3 regions of the Virgibacillus salinus genome follow, and region 2 is predicted to be linked to each of the others. Evidence: riboswitches for the same ligand, from Rfam matches in the RefSeq annotation. Region 2 holds a riboswitch; each other region holds the start of a gene.
The links. A riboswitch is a leader RNA that binds a small molecule or an ion and turns the genes downstream of it on or off. The one in region 2 is predicted to bind S-adenosylmethionine.

Region 1 (6,355 bases), on a different contig from region 2:
TAGCTGAGATTTCACTTGAGATTTACTGTTTTGCACCTCACAAGTGAACCCGTTACTTTTTTTTGGCTGTTTTCAGAAATAGTTGTTTTTCCGATCAATGAGTCTTAACAGGTAAGTTAATGCAACACTTCCTAGTATTTACCTGCACTAGATATGTTCACAATATCCTGGAAAGATGGATGAACGTCTGCACTCGCACGTCCTTTGCGTAGTAGGCTCTTGGTGTTGTGTCGCACTTTATATCTTTTAAAAAATCTATATTCATACTTAATAATTCGGTTTAAGCATAAACTATCTAATATGAATAATTCGTAATGCAATAATATTAATTATTGGATGTGGGTTGAAAAAAGTAGTAAAATATATGATTAATGCATTCAGTTAATTTAATGTAAGGAGTGCATGTAATGATGACAAATGACGTAGAAAAAGTTATCATTGTTGAGGGACTAACTGATAAAAAGCAGGTCAAACGGGTGATAACAGATGATGTTGAAGTAATTTGCACGAATGGGACACTCGGTGTTGAACGATTTGACGAGCTTTTGGAAACGTATGATTTGGATAATAGGGATGTTTTTATTTTAGTTGATGAGGATAGTTCAGGGATAAAACTGCGCAAACAGTTAACGCGTGAGCTTCCGCATGCTGAACACATTTATGTGAGCAGTGAGTTTCGTGAAGTAGCAACAACCCCTGAAAATATTCTTGCAACGGCATTGGTAGGCAAACGAATCGAGGTTAATCCCATATTCTTGATTTAGGGTGGTAGTATTGCAACAGATTAATGAGGAACAATTAGAACAAGATCATTATTTATTATATATTTATACACCATTTTGTGGTACATGCGCGTTGGCAAAATCAATGCTTGATAAGATTGAATCGGTTCATAAACAGGATATTTTTTATGACATGAATGCCTCGCTGCACCCGGAGTTTATGCAGGATAATCAAATTGAAAGTGTACCATGTCTTTTAATTAAGGATGGTAACGAGATCAAGGAAAAAATTTACGCATTTAAATCAATTGCCAATATATATAGCTACTTAATGGACTACGAACCAGCTTTATTTTCAGATAAATAATTTTATTGACACATGATAATATGCGTGCTATTATCTGGATTATCGAATTTTAATTAAATAGTTTATATCTCTTATCTTGAGCGGTGGAGGGGCTGGCCCTATGAAACCGCGGCAACCTCAAATGTTTTTTTATTTGAAAGGTGCCAACTCCTGCAAAGCAGCTGCTTTGACAGATAAGGGAACGTAAAGACTACATATATTACGTCTTTCTGTTCTCTTACAGAAAGGCGTTTTTCTTATTAAGTAGGACATAATAGTGGATGGCAAAGGAGGAATACTTGTGATTTCAATAGAGGGTTTAAATAAAATTTTTAAATCAAATAAAAGCAACATTACAGCAGTGGATGATTTAACCCTTGATATAAATGAAGGTGAGATTTTTGGTGTCATTGGCTACAGTGGTGCGGGTAAAAGTACATTTGTACGATTGCTCAATCGGCTGGAAGAACCTACTGGTGGGAAAATCGTCATTGATCAGCAGGAAATTACTGCATTAAATTCAAAACAACTTCGAGTGGCACGTCAGGAAATAGGCATGATTTTTCAACATTTTAATTTATTGTGGTCACGGACCGTAAAAGATAACATTGCATTTCCATTGGAGATTGCAGGCGTATCAAAAATTGAACGTGAAGAACGTGTTCAAGAATTAATCGAATTAGTTGGACTTGCAGGAAGAGAAAGTGCTTATCCCTCTCAGTTAAGTGGTGGGCAGAAGCAGCGTGTTGGGATAGCGAGGTCACTTGCAAATAATCCAAAAGTATTGCTGTGTGATGAAGCAACTTCAGCACTTGATCCGGAAACGACCAACTCGATATTAGATTTGTTAGTTGATATCAATAAAAAGCTTGGTTTAACAGTTATTCTAATTACTCATGAAATGCATGTGATTCGCAAAATATGTAATCAGGTAGCAGTAATGGAAGAAGGAAGAATCGTTGAACAAGGCGATGTTCTGGATGTTTTTTTACGACCTGAGAAGCCTGTTACAAAGAAATTCGTTGAGCAGGTTATGGGAACCAATGATGAAGATGATGGAGTTGCCCATTTAATTGATACTTATGATAGTGGTAAGCTTATTCGGCTTCATTTCATTGGTGAGACAACAAACCAGGCATTAATTAGTCAAGTTGCTAAGAGATTTGCAATTGATATTAACATTCTGCAAGGTAAGATCACCCAAACGCAGCGTGGTGCGTATGGAACACTATTTGTTCAGGCTGATGGTGAGTTGAGTGAAATCAATAAAGCTATAGACTTTATAACAAATGAGACCTCAGTTGAAGTGGAGGTGGTTCGCGATGCTAACTAATCTTTTCCCAAATTTGAATATGGAAGATTTATGGGTTGCCACGTACGAAACCTTTTACATGACCATCCTTTCATTATTTGGAACATTTATTTTCGGAATACTATTAGGGTTACTACTTTATCTGACGATGAAAGGGGGTATTTGGCAGAATAAACTTCTTAATTTAATCGTGGCATCAATCGTAAACGTATTTAGAGCGATTCCATTTATAATTTTAATATTACTTTTGTTCCCATTTACTGACTTTCTGATTGGAACCATTCGGGGACCAAATGCAGCATTACCAGCTTTAATCATTGGTGCGGCTCCATTTTATGGTCGACTTGTAGAGATTGCATTGAAGGAAGTTGATAAGGGAGTGATTGAAGCAGCGAAATCTATGGGTGCAAAGACTCGCACAATTATTTTTCGTGTATTACTTCCAGAATCAATGCCAGCACTTGTATCAGGACTTACTGTCACTGCAATTGCCTTGATTGGCTATACTGCAATGGCTGGTGTTATAGGGGCTGGTGGTTTAGGAAATTATGCATATTTTTTTGGATTCCAGCGACGTATGTTTGATGTCGTGTTTGTTTGTACCGTATTAATCGTAATCATTGTATTTATTTTTCAATTCATTGGGGATTTTATTACTAACAAATTAGATAAAAGATAAAGGAGAGAGATAAAATGAAAAAGATCTTGGTATTTGTAACTATATTTTTTGTAGTAACGTTAGCAGCTTGTGGCGGTGATGAGTCCAGTTCAGATGATAATGTTATTAAGGTTGGGGCATCCAGTACTCCGCACGCACAAATATTAGAGAAAGCTAAGCCTATTCTTAAGGAAAAAGGAATAACATTAAAGATTGAAGAGTATACTGACTATGTTTTACCAAATGAAGACCTTTCAAGTGGTGAACTTGACGCAAATTATTTCCAACATATTCCTTATTTAAATAAGCAAATTGCAGATATTGGATATGATTTTACACATATTGGTGGAATTCACATTGAGCCAATTGGAATATATTCGAAAACAATTAACAGTGTTGACGAAGTTGCCAAAGGAACTGAAGTACTTATGAGCCGATCTGTCGCTGATCATGGACGAGTACTATCCTTGTTAGAAAAGGAAGGGCTTATTAAGCTTTCTGAAAAAGTAGACAAAGTAGAGGCTACTACGGAAGATATTGTAGAGAACCCAAAAGATTTAAAATTCTCCTATGATTATGATGCAGCATTCTTACCAGAACTATATGAGTCAGAAGAAAACACTTTAGTGGCGATTAATACCAATTATGCAATTGGAGCAGACTTGAATCCATTGGAAGACGCCTTGATTTTAGAAGGTGAAGAATCGCCATATGTAAATGTTGTTGCAGTTAAAACAGGAAATAAAGGTAGTGAATCATTAAACACATTAGTTGATGTACTACACTCTGAGAAAATCCAGAACTTTATTCTAGAAAAGTTTGATGGTGCAGTAGTTCCAGTAGATGGAGAAGCTAAGTAATTTTGTAGCGAATTTTGAGTAATTCATAGTAAACAGCAGTAATTTGCTCTATGTTTAAAGTAAAAGTTGCTATCCATTTTTAACACTTCCATATATTATTCATTACGATTTTAAACGTTTAAATGCACTTTGTGTTGGGTATCGTCCCTATGATAGTCTTAATATTGTAATCAAATCGAAAGGATGATTCACTATTTATAGTGGGATTAAGATGAGTTATACTCCAGAGATGGAAAAGGGAATGCAGCAAACCCATAAGATGTGTTATGCGGAGTATGAAAGAAATTTAGAAAATCGCATTGCTGTTGAAAAAAGACGACAACAAGAGTATGAACAATGTAAACATATGGTAGCTGAAATTGATAGTCACATTCATAATTAATAATATTAATTGTGCTGGTATCCTAGTGTGGGGTACCAGCATTTTTTCTTAAAAAAATAATAATTAGAAATTAAATTAGAAAGTACATTCTCAGTTATTGCATATAATAGAGTGAAGAAATTCACAATTTTTCTCAAAACCAAACATATTTAATCAGCTAGAAATACACGTTTTTATTAGTATGAATGAGTTGATAATAAATTCGAAATGCTTTAAGATTATAATGAGAATAAATTGAGAATGGATGTAATATCCATTTGAAAGAAATAAGCACAAAATAGTAATTGGAGGTATCGACATGGCAGGATCAACACTAGAAATTAAAAATCTTCATGTTTCAATTGAAGGTAACCAAATATTAAAAGGTGTAAACCTTACGATAAAGGGTGGCGAGTTCCATGCAGTAATGGGGCCAAATGGTACTGGTAAATCAACACTTGCATCAGCTATCATGGGTCATCCAAAATTCGAAATCACTGAAGGAAATGTATACTTAGACGGTGAGGACGTATTGGAAATGGAAGTAGATGAGCGCGCACGTGCAGGTCTTTTCCTTGGAATGCAATATCCTAGTGAAATTAGTGGTGTAACAACATCTGATTTTCTTCGTTCATCTATAAATGCTCGCCGTGAAGAAGGCGATGAGATTTCTTTAATGAAGTTTATTAAAGAAATGGATAATGCATTAGACTTTCTTGAAATCGACAAAAACATGGCACAGCGTTATTTAAATGAAGGCTTCTCAGGCGGTGAGAAAAAGCGTAATGAAATTCTTCAATTAATGCTTATTAAACCAGAAATTGCAATTTTAGATGAAATTGATTCAGGTTTGGATATTGATGCATTAAAAGTAGTGTCCAAAGGAATTAATAAACTACGAGACGATAATTTTGGTTGCTTAATTATTACACACTATCAGCGTTTACTTAATTACATCACACCAGATAAAGTTCATGTTATGATGCAAGGCCGTGTTGTTAAATCAGGTGGACCTGAACTAGCAAAACGTCTTGAAGCTGAAGGTTATGACTGGATCAAAGAAGAACTAGGCATCGAAGACGAATCTCTTGAGCAAAAAGCGTAAAAGTTAGGAGGGGTAATATGACTGTTGAGACAAAGCTACCATACGATAAAGATTATATCAGCCAGTTTTCACAAGATAATAATGAACCGGAATGGATGAAATCATTACGCCTTCAAGCTTTAGAACAAGCTGATACACTGGAAATGCCTAAGCCTGATAAAACGAAAATAGGCAGATGGAATTTCAGTAAATTCAAACATGATGCAGCTAAAGGTGAGGAGATTTCGTCATTAGATAATTTACCAGCAGATATCCAGGATTTTCTTGATAAAGAAAATAAACAGGAAAACCTTGTAATACAGCGCAATCATACGGTTGCATATGCTTCGTTAAATGAAGAACTGAAAAGTAAAGGCGTTATATTTACTGATATCTTTACGGCACTTCGTGAGCATGAAGATTTGGTTAAACGTTATTATATGAAGGACGCTGTTTCTGTTGATGAACATCGTTTGACCGCACTTCATACAGCATTGATGAACGGTGGCGTATTCGTATATGTACCTAAAAATGTACAGCTGGAAGAACCATTGCAAGTGATTTTTTGGCAGGAAGATCCTGAAGCGGCAATGTTTAATCATGTATTGGTAGTTGCTGATGATAATAGTTCTTTAACATATGTTGAGAATTATGTATCACAAAATAAAGAAGAAGAAACTGTGGCAAACATCGTTACGGAAGTTATTGCGCATAACAATGCGCAGGTTTCGTTTGGAGCGGTTGACAATTTTGCTGCTGGAACAACTTCTTATATTAACCGTCGTGGTGTCGCATATCGTGATGCAAAAATTGACTGGGCTTTAGGTCAAATGAATGATGGGAATACTGTTTCGGAAAACGTTACACATTTAGTTGGTGACAATTCTGAATCAAATGCGAAAACTGTTTCAGTTGGTCGCGGAAAGCAAATACAGAACTTCACAGCAAACATTGTTCACTTTGGTAAAGAATCTGAGGGACATATTTTACAACATGGTGTTATGAAGGACAG
Region 2 (6,355 bases):
TTATATTTTTCCATAAAAATCTACTCCTTTTATCCATAAATAGTCATCACCTAGTACATACCCACTGTTCAGATAAAGTGTATGTAAACTACGCTGCTAAAGTATATTATTCACTATTGATTACTTTAACATAAAAAACCCTTTAATTATTAAATCTAAATAGAATTTGCCCCAACGTTTAAATAGTAACCAAGCCTAAATTCCTGCCCTAAAAATTAAAGAAATGAAATATAAGAGGGAGAACCCCTCAGAGTATCTCCCATCCATATTTATTATTAACTTATCAATCTACAGACCTTTAATATCATTCACAAGTTCAGGCAATCCATTATAAAATAAATGTCCCCTGCTTTCAATTGCTCGTGGAGTTGCAGTTAAAAGTTTTTTTGTATAATCCTTAAAATGATCAAATGAAACTACTTCATCATCGCGACTGTGATAGAAAAACACTTGTGGTATAGGGGGAAGCATTGCAACAAAATTTTCGGAGAGCGTAAATTCTTCACTCTCCCAAAAACCATTTTTACCCCAGTATGGTGCTGCGACACTGTGTAAACTGGATATCTTAACTTGGCAATCTTCTTCAGATAGATATTTTAATAATACCGATCCACCCAAAGAATGCCCAATCAAAATAACTTCACCTTCTAATGCCGCAAACTCTTTGTTAAGCTGCTCCTTCCATGCTGTATATTCCGGGTTTTCCGGGTTAGGCATTTCAGGAATTATCAAATTATATTCAGCATTTAGTTTATCTTGCAAATACACTATAAAATCAGAGCTTCCTTCGTGTTCACCTTGTGGTCCAGCACTATGAATGAATAGTATTTGTTTTTTCACGTTGCTCCTCCTTATAATTAAAATTTTTATTAAAGAACATCCTTGTGAAATGCAAGAACAACATATCCTGTAAATATTGGATTATGAGATTGCTAATTCTTTAATACTCGATTTAGAAAATTATTCATTAAGAGAGGGATCGACACTAGGATCGGAGGATCATCAAGTTGTGGTTCACGAAGTGTCACATGTTGATGCGGAACAATTGTGTTTCTCTTAATAATTATCGGGGCCTTCAACCTGGCGCGTAATGTTGAGTACGGGAGCAGTATATCCCTTGCCTGCATTTCCCAGGATACAGATGTAGCCATCAAGTAATACTTGCCAGGTTTGACACCTGTAAAACAAAAAGTACCCAATGAAGAAAGTAGCGTCCCATATAAAGGAAGGCCTTCTGGAATCGGTTTTGCAAATAAGCCGATAAGAATAACCCCTTCAAAAGAAGCATCCGCATGAACGGTCCCCTCGACCTTTGCATGTGTATTTGAAGTTAATAGTAAACTATCAGTCCAATCATTTAGCCCCTTTAACCTGCGTAATCGATAGTCTGCATGAACCGCTGAATTCCGAAATTCAGCCGGTGTTACGCCTATACGTTCAGTAAATCTAGTTGTAAAGGTTCCTAAGCTTTGTTGTCCAATCTCCATTCCTATATCACGAACACTTAAATTCGTATGTAACAATAAGTCTTTTGCTTTTTGCAAACGGAGGGAAGAAACATAATAATGTGGCGGAAGGCCAGTTTTTTGCTTAAATATACGGGAAAAATGATACGGGCTATAAGCTACATACTTAGCTAGATGAGAAAGGGGCAGGGGCTCTTGGATATTTTCACGAATGTACTCAATCACTGCATCAATTTCTACAGCATATTGGTCAGTCATTGTTTCTACACCTCCATGGTAAAGTATTCAATATTCTCTATAAAAATTCCTTCTCTATTTTCGAAAATAATTCCCATGATATTTTTCTAACAGAAAAACGGAAATGGCTGAATAAACCAAATAAATTGCAATTATCTATTGCATTATCCAATCATTTGTATTAAAGTAAGAAAAATCAAGTATTTAACAATTACATATATTTCTTATCAAGAGAGACGGAGGGATTGGCCCTGTGATGTCTCAGCAACCCGCCATAACTGGTCCGGTGCTAAATCCAAAAGGTAACAAGTTACCTGAAGATGAGAAGATTGTTTGCGCTATTAGGGACCTTCTTCTTATCTAGAGGGTCTCTAATTTTTTTCATGAAAAGGATGATTAATATGTCAGATAAAAGTATCCAAACCAACTTAGCACAACTAGGCAATAATAGTGATAAAACGACAGGTGCAGTCAATCCGCCTATCTATTTATCAACAGCATTCCAGCATGAAGGGATTGGCAAATCTACTGGATACGACTACACACGTACAAAAAATCCAACGCGAGCTATCTTGGAAGAAGGAATTGCAAAGCTGGAAATCGGTGATAGCGGCTATGCCTGCAGTTCCGGAATGGCAGCCATCCAGTTAGTTCTTTCCATTTTCCGTTCAGGTGATGAAATCATTGTTCCAGAAGACATTTATGGTGGTACATACCGTTTACTTCAGCATTACGATGATGTCTATGATATAAAGACAACCTATTCGGAGTTTAAAGATGTTGCCGTGACTGAGAAATTAATCACACCAAAAACGAGAGCATTATTCATTGAAACCCCAACAAACCCGTTAATGCAGGAAATAGATATTAAGGAATATGCAGCACTTGCTGATAGACATGACCTGTTACTCATAGTTGACAACACATTCCTGACTCCTTATTTCCAGCAGCCGCTTGAACTTGGCGCTGATATCGTAGTTCATAGTGCAACTAAATTTATTGGCGGACACAATGATGTTCTCGCAGGCTTAGTCGTTGCGAAAGGAGAGGCAATCTGCGACAAATTGGCTACTATCCATAATGCTTCAGGTGCTGTTTTGTCCCCTTTTGATTCATGGCTGATTATTAGAGGCCTCAAGACACTTGCACTAAGGATGAAGCAGCACGATGAAAACACACGGAAAATAGCGGAATACTTAGCAAATGAACAAGGAGTTACTGACGTACTGTATCCGGGGAAAGGTGGAATGCTTTCGTTCCGCCTTCAGAAGGCAGATTGGGTTGAGCCCTTTTTAGAACGCCTTAAATTGATTACTTTTGCAGAAAGCCTTGGCGGGGTTGAAAGTTTTATTACGTATCCTGCAACACAGACCCACGCAGAGATACCGGAAGAAGAACGAGCACTCCGAGGAATCGATAACCGGTTATTACGGTTTTCTATTGGCATTGAACAAGCTGAAGATCTAATTACAGATTTGAAGAACGTATTTTCATCATTGAAAAAGGGGGAAGACAAGGAATGAGTAATAACAAGGATCAATTGGAAACAGAACTAATTCATGCTCCATCAAATTTGGACGTTGAACAGAGAACAGGTGCCGTAAATGTGCCGATTTATCTGTCATCAACCTATCACCAGGAATCCTTTGATGCGTTTGGGCCATTTGATTATAGCCGTTCGGGAAATCCGACAAGGCAAGCGCTGGAAGAAAAGATAGCCCAATTAGAGGAAGGTGCCCGTGGCTTAGCATTTGCTTCTGGAATGTCTGCCATCTCGTCATCCTTTATGCTGCTTTCAGCTGGTGACCATGTTCTAGTATCAACGGATGTGTACGGAGGTACTTACCGATTTGTAACTGAAGTACTTACTAAATTTAAAATTGATCACACCTTTGTAGATATGACAGACCTAACTGAGGTTAACGATGCAATTAAACCCAATACAAAAGTCATCTATATCGAAACACCGTCAAACCCATGTCTAAACATTACTGACATTAATGGAATTGTTAAAATTGCCAAAGCGAATGACTGCCTAACTTTTCTCGACAATACTTTCATGAGCCCACTTTACCAGAAGCCAATTAACCTTGGTGTGGATATTGTGCTCCATAGTGCGACTAAGTTTTTGTCTGGCCATAGTGACATTATTGCAGGTCTGGCTGTTACAAACACAGAAGAGCTTGGGGAAAGGTTGGCCTTTATTCAAAATTCCTTCGGCTCCATACTTGGCGCACAGGATTCCTATCAGTTAATTCAAGGCATCAAAACGTTAGGTTCCCGTCTTAAGCAATCATCTGAATCAGCACTGAAAATAGCTGCCTATTTAACTAATCATCCATTAATTAAGAACGTATTTTATCCTGGATTACCTAACCATCCAGGACATGACCTCCATAACAGCCAATCAAAAGGTTCAGGGGCAGTCCTTTCGTTCGAAATAAAAGATTCAGTTAAAGCGAAAACATTTGTTGAACAAATTCGCCTGCCAGTATTCGCTGTAAGTCTTGGAGCAGTAGAAACTATTCTTTCGTATCCAGCTACTATGTCTCATGCTGCAATGCCAAAGCAAGAAAGAGATAAACGAGGGATTACCGATGGATTATTCCGATTTTCAGTCGGACTCGAACATGTGGATGATTTAATTTCAGATCTGGATTATGCATTACAGGCTGCGTCGCAACAAGTAAAGGACCCACATGTTGTTGGATAAAAATTAACAGTAGGCGTGATTCTTTATTACAGGAATTGCGCCTATCTTAATAAAACTCCTCCCCACTAACCTTTGAAACAGCTTTACAAAACTTTGTCCACTTCTTTGGATAATGGTTACTGCCAATTTTAATTTCACAATGTGTATCATATTCTATATCTAACCGCCAATATGAACCGTCCATAACACCATCATGGTTGTACTCCTCCGCCCAGTTAACAAAATCACATTTATATAATTCAGCTAGAAGCCATTCAATACTTTCCTCACTCATAGTGGCTATCTGATCAGATTCGTTAAATTCTCCAAACACAAGCGCACTACGAACACGCCTACCCTTCAGGTCAATCCTCACCCTCTGAACAGAACCATAATCCATATATCCACCACTTTGTATATCAATAAACCGAATCCGCTCATAAATTTTTCGTCCTCTGTACTTCTTCCATTCATGATCGCAATCCTTGCAATGATATTTAGCATTACCAATAGTGATCGGTCGAAATGGTGCAGGTTCCATCTGCTTGTATTCCTGGCCAATGTCATATGTATCTTTTGATTCGCACTTCGAACAAACAGGCGAAACAATACGGAAATTACTCATAGAACTCTCTCCTTTGCCTACACTTTCATGCTAAACACCTGTATGTTCCTCTTTCATGGCATGGATTAATATTTATTTTTCCGTTTTTTGATATACTTTTGTGTCCATAACCCTGCATTAAAAAACGATAGAATCATAGCGAAGTAAAAGAGTCTCCTATTAAACATAAATTCCCTTCGCTAGTAAACTCATTATATGGCAACTAATATTGATATGATAAATTGCCCCTTCACAGATTTAACCATTGTACCCCTCCATATGTACCCTCAACGTGCTGTTTCCTTGTAAAAAATAATTGGCCCAGATGGCAGTGGGCGACTATATATTTAGTATAATTAAAATGATTAATAAGCTAAAGTTGGGGACACCAATTATTAGTAATCTTGTAACCCATTTGTTTTTGTCCTGTCTGTCTTTTTTGGTCTCCGTATGATAATTAGCTCTGTTTCTGTCACCATCAACAAAAGCACCTGTTAACAAACCTGATAATACTAAGGGAATAACTGCCGCTGCAGCTATAATCTTAAAAAATAAGTTCCAGTCACCAGTGAAAGTGCCGATCAACAGGGCAATAATAGTAAAGATTACACCAATACCCAGATATTTTAACAACGTAATCCCCCCTTTGTTTAGTTACCGATATTTATCGTGAGTAGGGTTAAATAAATCCTCTTCTGTATTTCTAACAATTGAGAAATTGTCTACATTATCATGACCATGAAGCGTTTCATTGTGATGAAGGATTATTTGTTGTGCAGTTAAGTTATCGGAGTCAGAAGTAGAATGTCCATCTCCAACTAAAGTAACGTCAAAATGATTGACCGTCGCTGTCCTGACAGCCGTATCAATACAATGTTCCGTCTTACATCCCATTATTACAAGATGCTCTACGTTGTTTTCATTTAAATGTTTGAGTAATGGAGTACCATGAAATGAATTTGTAGCAGCTTTATCAAATACGACAGCAGTGGATGGCACTCTAATATTGTTATGTATTTGAAATCCAGGACCTTCTCCATTCGAAACATCTAAATCTCTAATGAACACAACGGAAATACCTTCTTCTATGGCCTTTTCAATAACAGTATTAATGTTACTTACGACTTTTTCCTTCTCAGAAACTTCCCGTTCCTCACTACTGCCTTCCATCAAATCCTGTTGTGCATCGATTACCAGTAAAGATTGCTTCAATAGTGTTCTCCTCCTTAAGGCTACTACCTTATAATAAATTTTTAGTATACTTGTCATTCGTTAAAGGGAATCTCATGCAAGTGAATTTTGCTATCCTAACTGCTAAAAATACTTAATAATCATCAAGACTAAACTGAAAATAGT
Region 3 (6,355 bases), on a different contig from region 2:
TGTTCCCAATCAGAATCCGGTCCACTTGAGACGATTTGCACCCCGACATCCCCGTCACTTTCTGCTGCAAAGTAACGGTCTTCATACATAATATCGTTACGTGACGCCTGATTCCAATCCAAAATAAAGCGTGTCTGCATGTTGGGCACAGCATCACCGCTAATACGTAAATGTGTATCACGCCAGTAACCAAACTTTTTGTTATGGCCAAGATATTCATCACCAATGTTAAACCCGCCAATATAGCCAATTGTACCATCAATAATAGCTAGTTTCCGGTGATTCCGATAATTGATTTTCAAATTAACTTTGGGTATCTTTGGCGGAAAAAATGATTCAACCTGAACCCCTGCTTTACGCATACGATTGAGAAACTTTTTACTGATTCCTCTTGAACCCATATCATCATACAATGCACGTACTTCAACACCTTCACTCGCCTTTCTAATCAGGACATCGGCAATTTTCATTCCTAATTTATCATGACGAATAATATAGTAAAGCAAATGTATATGATCCTCCGCCTTCTCCAGGTCCTCAAGCAATGCAGCAAATTTCTTTTCACCATCCGTATATATTTCCACACTATTATCTTGTGTGAAAAGGGCATCGTTATTACGTAGATGTAAATAATATAAATCCTTATATTCAATTAACTCTTTATGCTTAAAGTTAAAATTATTTCCTTCTATTGCACGCAACTGCTTCTGTACAGCCCTTTTCACACCCAACTTACTCTTTGTATCCCATGTGAATATCCGCTGGGAACTTAGTCTCCTGCCGAAAATTAAATACAAAATAAACCCGACAATTGGGATGAAAAGCAATACCATTAACCATGCCCATGTTGAGCTTGGATCTTTTCGTTCCAGAAAGATAATCGTTAATGCCAGCGCAATATTAAAGAAAAGTATAAAACCAAAGAAAACAGACAAAAAACTCACGTGTATATCTCTCCTTACCAAGCAGTTACGTTATCCTTTAATATAGCATAGTTTTCGTTAATACGTTAGCCTTGTATTATATATATAAAGGGTGTGGAAAAATGAAAAATCAATACGCACTAGTTGTTGGAGGTACTGGCATGCTGAAAAATGTATGTCATTGGCTGATTGAACAAGATTATCATGTATATGTTATTGGACGGAACCAATCTAAACTTAATAAGCTGAAACAAGAGACTATTCAGCCAGAAAACCTTCATGGAATTGCTGTTGATTATCAAAACAGTACTTGTTTATCAAACGAATTATCCAACTTGTTTGAAACAAATGGTATACCTGACATTGTGGTCAGTTGGATTCATTCGTCAGCTCCGCAAGCCCTTCCTTTAATTAAGGATATGATAAGCAAGCAGGATTTAAGCACTGATTGGCGATTAATCCACATACAGGGTAGTGCCCGTTTTTTGGAAAAAGAAAACACGCCTGTACCAAAAAATTGCTTGTACAGACGTGTCTATTTAGGTTTCATTTTAGAAAACAACGATTCCCGCTGGCTTACTCATAATGAAATTTCAAGCGGTGTCATTCATGCTATCACTACCGATAGTAATGAGACCATCGTTGGGACGTTAGAACCATGGGACATGCGACCACAATAATTAAAGGTTATTCAAAGCTTGTTCCAGATCCTCCCAGATATCTTCCCACGCTTCAAGACCTGCGGATAACCGGATAAGCTGATCTGTTATTCCCATTTCAAGACGAGATTCCTCTGGTACAACGGCATGTGTCATAGTTGACGGATGCTGAATTAATGTCTCCGCATCACCAAGACTGACAGCAATTTTTAGGAACTTCAGGTTATTCAGCATTCGTTGTGCATCCTGTTTTGTTCCGTCTATTTCAAATGAAATTAAACCACCACCGCGTTTCATTTGTTTTTGACGAATTGGAAAATCAGGATGACTTTCATCATTTGGATAAAAAACACGTGCAACTTTAGGATGGTTACGCAACTTCCCAAATATTTTTTCCGCGTTATCACAATGGCGGTCAATCCGAATTGGAAGTGTTTTAAGCCCTCTTAGTAATAACCATGCATCCAGTGGTGACATAATTCCGCCGATATCCTTTAGGGTTGTCATCGCAACCTTATCCAAAAAGTCTTTTTTTCCAACAGCAAGCCCTGCTACTACATCTCCATGGCCGCCAATATATTTTGTTGCACTATGGAGTACAACATCACACCCTAATTCAAGTGGTCGCTGTAAATATGGTGATGAAAATGTATTATCGACAACCACCGGAATCCCCTTTTCATGAGCCACTTCAGCAACCATTTCTAGATCAATTAACTTCATCGTCGGATTAATTGGCGTTTCGACATAAATACATGTCGTTTCAGGCTTAATTAGCGCGCGAATTTCCTCTTTTGTTTCCATTGCTGAAAAATCATGTGAAATATTAAATTTTTCTTCCATCATTGCTAGTAAACCGAAAGTACAGCCATACAATCCTGATGAACACAATACATGGTCATTCGCTTTTGTTAGAGCAATCAAAATAGCAGATACAGCAGCCATCCCTGATCCAAAAGCTAGCCCGCGTTCGCCGCTCTCCAAAGCTGCAATCCGTTCTTCTAATACACTTACTGTGGGATTTCCTAACCTGGAATAGATATAACCCTCTTCCTCACCTGCAAATCGTCGTTCTCCTTGCTCTGCTGTTTCGAACGTGTATGTTGATGTCTGAAACAAAGGTGTTGCAAGACTACCAAGCATGTCTTTGGAATCGTACCCTTCATGAATAACCGATGTTTCAAAGTGTTTATGTTTTTTTGCCATTAGTAAGTCCCCCCAGATAAACAATCTTATAATCTCATATACTACTATCATATTGTATTTACCAACTTTTTGAAAGCGTTTTCTGAAGAAATGTTAAAAGCAGAGTTATTGCTTTTTTCAGAAAGAAAATCTAGAATTAGCTTACTTAGATTAGTAGTATGCATATCGCATGATTCGATAGTGTTCACTTGAATCTGGATATATCCTAGAAACGGGGTCTTCAAAATGAATCAAGAAAATAAGATTGGAATTATATATGCAGCAGGCGCCTATTTATTATGGGGATTTCTTCCCGCGTATTGGAAGCTGATAGACCAGGTTCCACCTGATGAAATATTAGCACATCGTATATTATGGTCATTTATTTTTATGATTATTGTGGTTCTAGTTGTCCAAAAATGGAAGCTTTTCCTAAAGGAATGCAGAATTATTTTAAACGATAGAAAAAAATTGACTGGAATTACATTCGCATCAGTTGCCATTAGCATCAATTGGCTTACCTTTATATGGGCGGTTAACAATGAACATGTAATTCAGGCAAGCCTCGGTTATTACATAAACCCGCTTGTAAGTATTTTATTAGGAATGATTGTGCTAAAAGAAACATTAACACGTGGCCAGATGCTATCATTTCTACTTGCTGCAGTTGGTGTTATTAATTTGACAATCAGTTATGGTGTCTTTCCGTGGGTATCACTATTGTTAGCATTCAGTTTTGCAATTTACGGATTGCTAAAAAAAACTGTAGATGTTAGTGCAATGTTCGGTCTAACTATCGAGACAATGATTGTAACTCCTATTGCTCTTATTTATTTACTATCTATCCCTGGCAGTTCATTGGCATCTGATCCAATGTTCTCCAGTTTTGGGTTATTACTGTTTGGCGCTGGTGTCGTTACAGCGATTCCACTATTATTGTTTGCAAGCGGCGCGAAACGAATCCCATTATCAATGGTAGGATTCCTTCAATATATCGCACCAACTATCATGCTAGTTCTAGGTGTGTTTGTTTATCAGGAGACTTTTTCACTGGCGCATTTTATATCGTTCGCATTAATCTGGATAGCACTATTTATATACATGTCATCTGCACATCGTAGTTCAGGTCGGCTTAGGGAGAAAAATTAGGCTCTTAATGACGCAGTGAAAATATACTCGCTTTCCGCGGGCAAGCAGCAAGCCTCCTCAGCTCGTTCCTTGCTTCCGGAGTCTTGCGTAGCTGTCAATTTTTTATTCGGCAACAAACTTAAATCAGCCAAAATTAAATCAATTTTCAGAATTCACTTGACGTACAATCATTCCTGCGTATATAATGTTCAATAACTTTAGAAAACTTGGCTTATCGCCAAGCCTTAGTTGCAATTATGCAGCAAGAAAGGATTTATACTTTCTTAACTGCCAATAAAGTTACATCTCTTATCGAGAGTGGTGGAGGGAATAGGCCCTGTGAAACCCGGCAACCTTAAAAGCTTAACTAATGCTTAGTAAGGTGCTAAATCCTACAGGTCAAGTATGATCTGGAAGATAAGGGGAGGATCGTTACATATTACGCCCTCTTCTTAGGAAGAGGGCTTTTTATTATCTCCTCTCCCTCCAGAAAACAGTAAAATCTAAAGGAGGAATTTATCATGTCAAATTTTCATTTGCACAATCAGGAAACACAGTTACTTCACGGAGGTCAGGAACCAGATCCAACAACCGGATCACGTGCGGTACCCATCTATCAAACTACTTCCTACGTTTTTCGGGACACCGAACATGCACAAAATCTTTTCGGGCTACAAGAACCAGGTAATATTTATACACGAATCATGAATCCGACAGTTGATGCATTCGAACAGCGAATCGCATTACTGGAAGATGGCGTAGCCGCAGTTGCAACTTCATCCGGGATGTCAGCCATTACATTGGCCATTTTAAATCTTGCAAGCAGTGGTGATGAGATCGTTGCTGACAGTAATCTATACGGTGGGACGTATAACCTGTTTGCTAACACTCTCCCTCGATACGGAATCGACGTTAAATTTGTTGATGGAACAGATCCAGAGACTATTACTACTGCAATTACCGAAAAAACGAAAGCTATTTTCGGAGAGATTATCACAAATCCAAGTCTAAATGTGCTGGACGTTGAAAAAATTGCAGGAATTGCTCATGACAACGGGGTTCCATTAATCATTGACAATACATTTGCGACTCCATACAATACGAAGCCACTGACATGGGGAGCGGATATTGTTGTACATTCAGCTACTAAGTGGATCGGCGGTCATGGTACAACTATCGGCGGCGTTGTCGTTGATGGCGGTAGGTTCAATTGGGGGAACGGTAAATTCCCAGTCTTTACTGAACCCGACGAGAGTTACAACGGACTTCGCTACGTCGATATTGGGCCGGCAGCGTTCGCAACCAAACTGCGCGTGCAGCTGCTGCGCGATATAGGTGCCTGCCTAAGTCCACAGAATGCATTCCTGTTTTTACAAGGACTGGAAACATTGCACTTACGTGTTGAGCGCCATAACAAAAACGCCGAAGAAGTTGCAGCATATTTACAAAAACATCCTGCAGTTGAATGGGTTAATTTTCCTGGGTTACAGGATCATCCATCACACGAGTTAGCCAATAAATATTTACAGAATGGCTATGGATCGATTATAACGTTTGGAATAAAGGGTGGCCGTGACGCAGGCCGGAAATTGATTGATGGTGTTACACTCTGGTCACATGTTGCCAACGTCGGTGATGCGAAGTCGTTAATCATCCACCCAGCGTCAACTACACACCAACAATTAGGTGAAGAAGACCTGGTTAAAAGCGGTGTTACGGAAGAGTTAGTGAGACTTTCTATTGGACTCGAATCAACCAATGATATATTAGTTGATTTAGACCAGGCAATCGCTAATGCAACCGGTGAAGCAAAAACATTTCAAGCAACAGAAGAAGATGCAGTCAAGTGGCTCTTATCTTCACCATTTGACCGTAAAGACGGTGGTATTCGCCAAAAGGTAGTTGCGGTTAGCGGATTGGATGATCAAACTAATTCATTTTATAAAAGTACGAAACAATTACAGCAGTTAGGATTTCAAATTGTTCCATTAAGTACTTCTTCAAAAGAAATATTAAATGTGCAAACATATGAACAGTTAGATGATGTGCCACTTGAAATTGATGCCATTCTGTCCTATGACAGAATTCTTCCACCAGAAACTATCGAGCAATTTATTAATAAGGACGGTAAAATTATTTGGGTTGAAAATCCAAAAGATACAGATGAAACAGTAAACCATGCAAAAGCTGCTGGAATTTCTGTTATTACAGATAAAAACATTTACCATGAAGCGATTCGCATTCGAGAAAACGGCTCTGGAAGTGTGCTAGTAGAAGCTTAAGTGTAAAAAAACGAAGGATCTACGGTTATCATTTTTAGATGAGGGAGGGATTAACAAATGAAACCGATAAATATTGCGTTAATCGGACTTGGAACAGTTGGCTGCGGTGTCTACCAAACACTGCACATTCACCGTCAACGGCTCGAAAAACTAGTCGGATCTCCCATCAACATTTCAA

Region 1: it holds a riboswitch for S-adenosylmethionine, as region 2 does, so the genes downstream of both, BLS02_RS06295 (methionine ABC transporter ATP-binding protein) here and BLS02_RS12995 (methionine biosynthesis PLP-dependent protein) in region 2, are expected to answer to the same signal.
Region 3: it holds a riboswitch for S-adenosylmethionine, as region 2 does, so the genes downstream of both, BLS02_RS02480 (PLP-dependent aspartate aminotransferase family protein) here and BLS02_RS12995 (methionine biosynthesis PLP-dependent protein) in region 2, are expected to answer to the same signal.

What each region holds. Positions count from the first base shown of each region.
Region 1 is NZ_FNKD01000001.1:1,335,584-1,341,938, forward strand. Features, by position in the region: gene BLS02_RS06285 (toprim domain-containing protein) at 411-764, shown strand; gene BLS02_RS06290 (thioredoxin family protein) at 775-1,089, shown strand; SAM riboswitch class I at 1,158-1,269, shown strand; gene BLS02_RS06295 (methionine ABC transporter ATP-binding protein) at 1,370-2,401, shown strand; gene BLS02_RS06300 (methionine ABC transporter permease) at 2,391-3,059, shown strand; gene BLS02_RS06305 (MetQ/NlpA family ABC transporter substrate-binding protein) at 3,074-3,898, shown strand; gene BLS02_RS18925 (YuzK family famiily protein) at 4,110-4,280, shown strand; gene sufC (Fe-S cluster assembly ATPase SufC) at 4,579-5,364, shown strand; gene sufD (Fe-S cluster assembly protein SufD) at 5,382-6,355, shown strand, end outside.
Region 2 is NZ_FNKD01000003.1:193,510-199,864, reverse strand. Features, by position in the region: gene BLS02_RS13010 (RDD family protein) at 1-14, opposite strand, end outside; gene BLS02_RS13005 (alpha/beta fold hydrolase) at 289-840, opposite strand; gene BLS02_RS13000 (helix-turn-helix domain-containing protein) at 933-1,724, opposite strand; SAM riboswitch class I at 1,925-2,030, shown strand; gene BLS02_RS12995 (methionine biosynthesis PLP-dependent protein) at 2,105-3,226, shown strand; gene BLS02_RS12990 (aminotransferase class I/II-fold pyridoxal phosphate-dependent enzyme) at 3,223-4,416, shown strand; gene BLS02_RS12985 (hypothetical protein) at 4,463-5,020, opposite strand; gene BLS02_RS12980 (DUF5316 domain-containing protein) at 5,339-5,632, opposite strand; gene BLS02_RS12975 (isochorismatase family protein) at 5,654-6,211, opposite strand; gene BLS02_RS12970 (hypothetical protein) at 6,314-6,355, opposite strand, start outside.
Region 3 is NZ_FNKD01000001.1:489,206-495,560, reverse strand. Features, by position in the region: gene cls (cardiolipin synthase) at 1-944, opposite strand, end outside; gene BLS02_RS02495 (short-chain dehydrogenase) at 1,046-1,603, shown strand; gene megL (methionine gamma-lyase) at 1,604-2,788, opposite strand; gene rarD (EamA family transporter RarD) at 3,014-3,916, shown strand; SAM riboswitch class I at 4,202-4,319, shown strand; gene BLS02_RS02480 (PLP-dependent aspartate aminotransferase family protein) at 4,417-6,177, shown strand; gene BLS02_RS02475 (homoserine dehydrogenase) at 6,235-6,355, shown strand, end outside.